One region of the Amedibacterium intestinale genome, then DNA from elsewhere that is predicted to be linked to it. Evidence: a T-box and tRNA genes for the amino acid it is inferred to sense, from the RefSeq annotation. Region 1 holds a T-box; the other holds one or more tRNA genes.
What was found. The T-box of region 1 lies ahead of trpS (tryptophan--tRNA ligase). A T-box ahead of a tRNA ligase gene usually reads a tRNA of that ligase, here a tRNA-Trp.

Region 1 (4,429 bases):
AAAGAGGCTTTAAAAGAAGCAATTCAAATTGCACAGTCTGGTGATGTTGTGTTGTTATCTCCGGCTTGTAGTAGTTTTGACCAGTATAAAAACTATGAAGTTAGGGGAGAGACTTTTAAAGAATTTGTAAAGGAATATTTTAGAGAAGGAGAGTTGTAATGTATATTTTTGAAGTATTAAAAACAATTATTTATGGTATTGTTGAAGGAATTACGGAATGGCTTCCTATCAGTAGTACCGGGCATATGATTTTAATTGAAGAAATACCGTTTTTGAAATTACAGGTATCTGAAGAGTTTTGGAATGTTTTCTTGGTTGTTATTCAGTTAGGGGCAATCTTAGCAGTTGTTTTGTTATATTGGAATAAGATTTTTCCATTTAATTTGAAAAATAAAAATCGTCCATTTATTCGTTATGATATTATGAATCTTTGGTTTAAAATATTAGTAGCCTGTATTCCGGCAGCTATTGTTGGTATCTTGTTAGATGATTGGTTAGAAGCACATTTATATAATGGCTTTGTTGTAGCAGTCATGCTTGTACTTGTCGGTATTGCTTTTATTATTATTGAGAATGGTAACAAAAATAGACGTGCAAGAGTTACAAGTTTAGAGGATCTGTCTTATAAAGATGCGATGATTGTTGGTATTTTTCAGTTAATTGCGGCAATTTTCCCGGGAACTAGTAGAAGTGGAGCTACGATTGTTGGAGGATTGATGATTGGAATTAGTCGTACTGTTGCGGCAGAATTTACTTTCTTCCTTGCTATTCCTGTAATGTTTGGAGCTAGTTTATTAAAATTAGTAAAAGCTGGTTTAGTATTTTCTTTAGGTGAATGGGGACTTCTACTAATTGGAATGATTACTGCCTTCATTGTGTCTATTATAGTTATTCGATTCTTGATGACATATATTAAGAAACATGACTTTAAGGTGTTTGGATGGTATCGAATTGTACTTGGTATTTTGGTCTTAGGATATTTCATGTTTTTGAAATAAAAATATGAGTCTGATAATCTATACTGTTAGATAAAAAGGTGATATACAAAAATGGGTAGTTTATGATATCTACTCATTTTATCTTTTAGATAAAATAAAAAGCCAATGACATCATTTGATTTAATAACGAAAGTGTCAATGGCTTTTTTATATGTTTAATATGATTTAGAAGACTTCAAAACCAATTTTTCTTTTTACTTTAGAAAGTTTTTTTCTAGCAATGAAAGATGCTTTTTCATTTCCTTCCTTAATTACCTGCTCTGCCATACCACTGGCAATGATTTCATTATAGCGCTTCTGTAAATCAGCTAAAAAGTCAAATACCTGCTGTCCAACTTCTTTTTTGAATTCTCCATATCCTTTTCCTTCATATCTATTTACAATACTTTCAATGGATTCTCCATTTAAGGAAGAAAGAATTGTTAATAGATTGCTGATACCTGGCTGATTTTCCGGATCATATTGGATGATACCTAAGGAATCAGTTACGGCAGACATAACTTTCTTGCGAGCTAGACTTGGTTCATCTAGTAAATCAATTGTACCTTTTGGATTTTCTTCTGATTTAGACATTTTCTTAGTTGGATTTTGCAAAGAATAAATCTTAGCCCCAACTTTGGCAACTACTGGTTCTGGAATGACAAAGGTTTCGCCATAACGGTTATTAAATCTTTCAGCTAAATTTCTTGTTAATTCTACATGCTGTTTTTGATCTATTCCAACAGGTACATAATCTGCATCATATAAAAGGATGTCTGCGGCCATTAAAGATGGATAAGTAAACAGTCCAGCTGTTATCCCAGTTTCACCTTTTGCAGTTTTATCTTTATATTGTGTCATTCTTTGCAGTTCACCCATATAAGAATTACAAGTTAAAATCCAGCCAAGTTCAGCATGTTCATGTACATCGCTTTGTAAAAAGATAGTAACTTTTTTAGGATCAAGACCGCAAGCTAAATACAAAGCAATTAAATCCTTTGTATTTTTTTTCAACTCTGCTTTATCTTGTGCTACAGTAATAGCGTGTAGGTTCGCAATAAATACATATAATTCATACTCATCTTGATACTCTACGAATTTACGGATTGCACCTATATAGTTTCCAAGTGTCAAACGTCCGCTTGGCTTAATTCCACTCAACATTTTTTTCATTTATGACCCTCCCTAAAAATAAAAAAAGCACCATTATAAGGACGCTTTTATGCGTGGTACCACCTTAATTGCTTATTCAAGCCACTCATCGATAACGGCGACGACCGGTTCTATAGATAGAACATGCTCTAAAGGCCCAATTCAAATAACAGTTCCTATTGATTCTCACCAGCCATCAACTCTCTTTAAAGAAAATCTGTTTTTCTACTAATCCTTTTTCATCGCATAACAAATTGTACTTTAATCATACTATTAGTAATTATAAAACACAAGGGGAAAATAAATTAATTAAAGGTGGTTTACAAAATAAATGTATTCGCTATAATATATTTATCATAAAAAAGATGAATGAAAAGGAGGCGAAGAATGTATGATTATTCTTTATACTTCTCCAGGTTGTGCAAGTTGTAGAAAAGCTAAACAATGGTTAAAAGATAATGATATGAAATTCGTAGAAAAAAATATATTTACTACTCTTCTTAAAGAGGAAGAAATTAAATATTTACTTCAAAGAAGCGAAAATGGAACGGAAGATATTATTTCAACTAGGAGTAAAGCTTTTCAAAATCTTAATAGAGATTTAGAAGACATTTCTGTGAAAGAATTAATTGAAATCATTCGAGAAAATCCATCTATATTGAAAAGGCCAATAATGATTAATGAAAGCAGTTTTGTTGTAGGATATGATGATGATGAAATTACAGCATTAGTTCCTGCGAAATTACGTCTTGCTGCACAACGTGCCTGTAATCCGACTTGTCCGAATTTTTCGATTTGCGGATATCTTCGAGAAGAAGCTTGTAGTGCTGAGTAAAAAGAAAATCCTGTAAATGAAATTAATACAGGATTTTTTTATTTAATAGGACAAAAGTAATAATGGAAGATTAACGTAATAAAGAATAGTAATGGTAAAAGAAATGTGATTTTACGATTAGAGAAGAATTTTTTACTGGATATATAGTAAATATCAAATATTATATTATTACAAGAATTATACACTGATAAAAGTAACAAATATAAAGCATATTAAAAAACTCGAAAAAAAAGTAAAAAAAAGAGTAAAAAAATGTTGACAGAGGGAAGAGCGGGTGGTAATATATACGAGCACCAAGCGAGAGAGCTTGGCTCGGTCTTTGAAAACTAAACAGGAAACGTCAATTTCAAACAATGAAAAAGATAACAAAACAAAAGAAAAAACGTTAGCAGAAAACGTTTTGAGCTAAAATCAAATGGAGAGTTTGATCCTGGCTCAGGATGAACGCTGGCGGCATGCCTAATACATGCAAGTCGAACGGAGCGAATATGGAAGCTTGCTTCTGTAAGAGCTCAGTGGCGAACGGGTGAGTAACACGTAGGTAACCTGCCCATGTGCCCGGGATAACTGCTGGAAACGGTAGCTAAAACCGGATAGGTGAATAGGAGGCATCTCGTATTCATTAAAGGACCTGCAAAGGTGCGAACATGGATGGACCTGCGGCGCATTAGCTGGTTGGAGTGGTAACGGCACACCAAGGCGACGATGCGTAGCCGACCTGAGAGGGCGAACGGCCACATTGGGACTGAGACACGGCCCAAACTCCTACGGGAGGCAGCAGTAGGGAATTTTCGTCAATGGGGGGAACCCTGAACGAGCAATGCCGCGTGAGTGAAGAAGGTCTTCGGATCGTAAAGCTCTGTTGTAAGTGAAGAACGGTCAGTAGAGGAAATGATACTGAAGTGACGGTAGCTTACCAGAAAGCCACGGCTAACTACGTGCCAGCAGCCGCGGTAATACGTAGGTGGCGAGCGTTATCCGGAATCATTGGGCGTAAAGGGTGCGCAGGTGGTACATTAAGTCCGAAGTAAAAGGCAGCAGCTCAACTGCTGTTGGCTTTGGAAACTGGTGAACTGGAGTGCAGGAGAGGGCGATGGAATTCCATGTGTAGCGGTAAAATGCGTAGATATATGGAGGAACACCAGTGGCGAAGGCGGTCGCCTGGCCTGCAACTGACACTGAGGCACGAAAGCGTGGGGAGCAAATAGGATTAGATACCCTAGTAGTCCACGCCGTAAACGATGAGAACTAAGTGTTGGGGAGACTCAGTGCTGCAGTTAACGCAATAAGTTCTCCGCCTGGGGAGTATGCACGCAAGTGTGAAACTCAAAGGAATTGACGGGGGCCCGCACAAGCGGTGGAGTATGTGGTTTAATTCGAAGCAACGCGAAGAACCTTACCAGGCCTTGACATGGATGTAAATGCCCTAGAGATAGGGAGATAGCTATACATCACACAGGTGGTG
Region 2 (4,429 bases), 400 kb from region 1:
CATGTACTGTAACGATCAAATCGATAGCGATTTTGTTGAAACATATGCAGCGAATGTTTGATTGGCACTAACAAAAAACAAAGATAAGATATCCACAGTATGGCATTCATACTTCTCCCTCCAAAAATGCATCAACAATTCTTTGAAAACGAAGGCTTTGATAAAAATAAGCAAAGTGTCCTTCTTTTTTGAAAACAATAAGTGATGCATGGGGAAGCAGCTGCTCCATTCTTTTCCCCATCCATAAGGGAGTCTGTTCATCTTTTTCTCCCCATACTAATAATGTGTCACAGCGAATTCGAGGCAAAAGAGATTCTAAATTTTCATTTACTGCCTTTACTAAAACACCTCTCATAACAGAAGATGCCTTTTGATAATCTTCACTTCCCATTGTTAGATTGATCGATAGTTTCTTACAAAGCTTATATATAGATACTTTTAAATAATATGTCATTCCTCTTTTTGGTAAAAGACCTGCTGCTCCTGTAAGAATCAGCTTTTTACAAGGATAGCGTGCTGCATAACATATGGCAATTCTTGCGCCAAAAGAATGGGCAATAAGAATGGGATTCTTTACACCTTCTTCTTCCAGCAAACAATAAAGAAACTGTGCATATTCATCAACCGACCAGCAATAAAGCGGTTCTTCACTTTTTCCAAAGCCTGGAAGATCAAGATTAAATACAGTAAATTGATTTTGTAAATGATCCTGCAAAAACTTCATCATATAAAGATTTTGACCCCACCCATGTAACAATACAACAGCAGGTCCATGTCCTTTCTTTTCTACATGTACATATCCGTGTTCCATGTTGTTCCTCCTATAAAATATCGTATGAAACACTAGACATATTTAGACAAAAAAAGATCAGAAAATCCTGATCTTACCCATTAAAATTTACTTTTGAAAACTTTGCATTGTTTTTTTGTTTTCCTAAAGTTTTCTGTAAAGCCTTGCTTTGTGTCTTGCTTTTTGCTTTACGGCTTCTTTCCAAAAGGGCCTTCGTATCTAGTTTTTTCTTTTCACTCATAGTAACCTCCTATACCAACTCCAGCAATTCTCTTAAATCCTCAATCTCATGCGTAACATGATAATCATCCGTTTTTTTCTGTTTTTTAGGATTGTACCAGCATGTCGCTATACCAGCATTGTTTCCACCTTTGATATCACTTGATAAAGAATCTCCAATAATCAATGTTTTTTCTTTATCTAAATCCCCTATTTTATCAAAACAATAAGAAAAATATTCTTTCATAGGTTTGCGATATCCTACTTCTTCCGATACAAAGATATCTTTAAAATGCTGATCCAAGCCAGAATCTTTTAAACGAGAGTACTGTGTCGCACTTACCCCATTTGTTACGATATATAAATCATGATACTGTTTCAGCTGTAAAATTACATCCATGGCATGTTCCACCAATTCATGACTTTTTCCAAGTTCATCTTGATACGTATCTTCAAATTCCACCCCATCTAAAGGAATACCAAATTCTTCAAACAATTTTCCAAAGCGAGTATAAATGACTTCCTCTCTGCTTATTTCCCCTTTTTCATACGATTTCCATAACGCATGGTTAATTTCCATATAACGTTTTTTCATATCATCACGAAGAGGACAGTTATAAGCTTCAAAAGTCTTTTTTAAAGCTTCTTTTTCACATGCATCAAAATCCAGTAATGTATTATCTGCATCAAACAATAACGTTGTATATTTTTTCATAAATAGTTTCCTTCCTCTTTTACCCTAGCTAATATAACATAGAAGTCTTTCTGTTTCTATAAAAAATTGTATTTTTTTATTGCCAATAAGAAATGTTTATGATAATATAAGAAGGCACTAAGTTGCATAGGGGTATAGTACAATGGTAGTATAACGGTCTCCAAAACCGCTGATGGGAGTTCGATCCTCTCTACCCCTGCCAGTTAGTAAATAACGTCTTTACTTACGTAAAGGCGTTTTCTTTTTATTGCGATTTTCTTCTTAAAACGATATACTAATGGTAGTGTTTTCAAGAGGAGGATATACATGGAAACAAAGGAAATTATGGATGCTATATCTATCAAACGTTCTCTTACACGTATTACACATGAAATCATTGAAAGAAATAAGGGTGTAGAAAATATTATTCTAGTTGGAATAAAAACAAGAGGTGCTGTATTGGCTGGATATCTTGCGGATAGTATCGCAAGAGTAGAACATGTCGATGTTCCCTGTTATGCTTTAGATGTATCCCATTGGCGAGATGACAGAGAAGAGGCCTATCCGATTCCTGAACTAGAAATGCCTGTAAAAAACAAAAAGGTTATTTTGGTTGATGATGTATTGTTTAAAGGAAGAACGGTACGTGCTGCAATGGATGCGATCATGCATTATGGAAGAGCAAAAGAAATTCAGCTTGCGGTATTAGTTGATCGAGGACATCGTGAACTTCCTATTCGTGCAGATTATATTGGTAAAAATATTCCTAGTTCTTTACAGGAACAGATACGTGTAAAAGTAAATGACATTGATGGATGCGATGGTGTTTATATTAGTAAATAGAGGTGTTAAATATGAATAAAGAATATGTGTGTGATTTTGCGAAAAAACTTCTTCAAATTGATTCTCCTACAGGATATACAAAAAAAGCAATTGCTTATGTAGAAGAAGAAGCAAAACGCTTAGGATATGAAACAAAACGCAACAACAAAGGCAATTTATGGATTTATGTAAATGGAAAAAGCAATGAAAAAACGATTGGTTTATGTGCACATTGTGATACATTAGGATTAATGGTGCGCTCTATCAAAAGTGATGGGAAATTAGCTCTTACCAATTTAGGAGGACCTATCATTCCTACCCTTGATGGTGAATATTGCCGTATTTATACAAGAGATGGAAATGTGTATACAGGTACAATTCTTTCTACTTCTCCTGCAACTCATGTATATAAAGATGCTTCTACAAAAGTACGTGATATCGATAATATAGAAGTGCGTATTGATGAAGTCGTATATGCAAAGGAAGATACAGAAAAATTAGGTATTCAAAATGGAGATATTGTCGCAATCGACCCAAAAGTACAAATTACAGAAAGCGGCTTTATTAAATCTCGTTTCTTAGATGACAAGATTTCTGCTTCTGCATTAATGGGTGTATTGTACGAATTAAAACAGAAAAATATTACACCATCTTATAATCTAATTTTTATGATGAGTACATATGAAGAGGTAGGTCATGGAATGGCGCATATTCCTTCTGAAATCAGTGAACTTTTGGCAGTTGATATGGGATGTATTGGTTTAGATCTTGCCTGCACTGAACAGCAGGTATCTATATGTGCAAAAGATTCCAGTGGTCCTTATGATTATGACTTTACAACACATCTGATTACACTGGCTAAAGAAAATAACATTAATTTTGCCGTTGATATTTATCCTATGTATGGTTCTGATGTCAGTGCCGCAAGAAGTGCTGGCAATGATGTTAAAGGTGCTTTGATTGGTCCTGGGGTTCATGCTTCTCATGGTATGGAAAGAACGCATATTGATGGTGTTATGGAAACCATGAAATTAATTCTTGCCTATATTTGTGAATAATGTTTGCTGTCATTTTTTAGAATGGCAGCTTTTTTCTATGCCAAAATAAATTTATGTTATATAATAAAAAAAACAAGGGAGGTATATATATGAAAGATACATGGTCATTAGATATCTTATATAAAGGATATGATGATACTTTTCAAAAAGATATCAAAGCTTTTGAGAAAAGCGTAAAACAATGTGATGAATTAGCAGCATCTTTATCACATGACAATGAAAAAGAAACTTTAGTAAACATTTTAAAAACAATGGAAGAAATGGCACTTTTACATATGCGTTTAGGTGAATATACAGCTCTTCGACAATCTACAAATACAACCGATTCGCAAACAGCTGCCTATGACAGTCAAATCACAAGAATTGCATCTTCTTCCAGTAAGGCAATTGCTGCATTTCATCGCTATATTTCTGAAACAGATAATTTAGATACTCTTATTGAACAAGATGAATTTTTAAAAGATTATCATTATTTACTGCATACGATAAAAGAAGATGGAAAGTATCTTTTAAGTAATGATGTGGAAGATGTACTATCCAAAATGAATATTTCCGGTGGAAATGCATGGGAAATGATGCACAGCTATCTAACAAGTACATTAGAAGTAGAGTATAAAGGAGAAACAACAACCTTATCTGCTATACGAAATCTTGCTTACGATGACAGTCAGGAAGTAAGAAAAGAGGCTTATGAAGCTGAATTAAAAGCATATGATAAAATCAAAGATGCAATTAGCTTTTCTTTAAACAACATTAAACAGCAGGTATTATGCGAATGCGATTTGCGAGGATATGAAAGTCCTCTTGCTATGACACTGCATCAATCCAGAATGAAAAAAGAAACTT

Region 2: it has a tRNA-Trp gene. The T-box ahead of trpS (tryptophan--tRNA ligase) is inferred to sense a tRNA for this amino acid. The anticodon was not compared.

Annotation. Positions count from the first base shown of each region.
Region 1 covers NZ_AP019711.1:288,479-292,907, forward strand. The annotation lists gene murD (UDP-N-acetylmuramoyl-L-alanine--D-glutamate ligase) at 1-159, shown strand, start outside; gene A9CBEGH2_RS01435 (undecaprenyl-diphosphate phosphatase) at 159-998, shown strand; gene trpS (tryptophan--tRNA ligase) at 1,164-2,150, opposite strand; T-box leader at 2,185-2,381, opposite strand; gene A9CBEGH2_RS01445 (Spx/MgsR family RNA polymerase-binding regulatory protein) at 2,521-2,964, shown strand; rRNA gene A9CBEGH2_RS01450 (16S ribosomal RNA) at 3,377-4,429, shown strand, end outside.
Region 2 covers NZ_AP019711.1:2,374,693-2,379,121, reverse strand. The annotation lists gene A9CBEGH2_RS11865 (Mur ligase family protein) at 1-110, opposite strand, end outside; gene A9CBEGH2_RS11860 (alpha/beta fold hydrolase) at 107-811, opposite strand; gene A9CBEGH2_RS12360 (hypothetical protein) at 885-1,031, opposite strand; gene A9CBEGH2_RS11855 (YjjG family noncanonical pyrimidine nucleotidase) at 1,041-1,724, opposite strand; tRNA gene A9CBEGH2_RS11850 (tRNA-Trp) at 1,853-1,926, shown strand; gene pyrR (bifunctional pyr operon transcriptional regulator/uracil phosphoribosyltransferase PyrR) at 2,031-2,546, shown strand; gene A9CBEGH2_RS11840 (M42 family metallopeptidase) at 2,558-3,583, shown strand; gene A9CBEGH2_RS11835 (M3 family oligoendopeptidase) at 3,673-4,429, shown strand, end outside.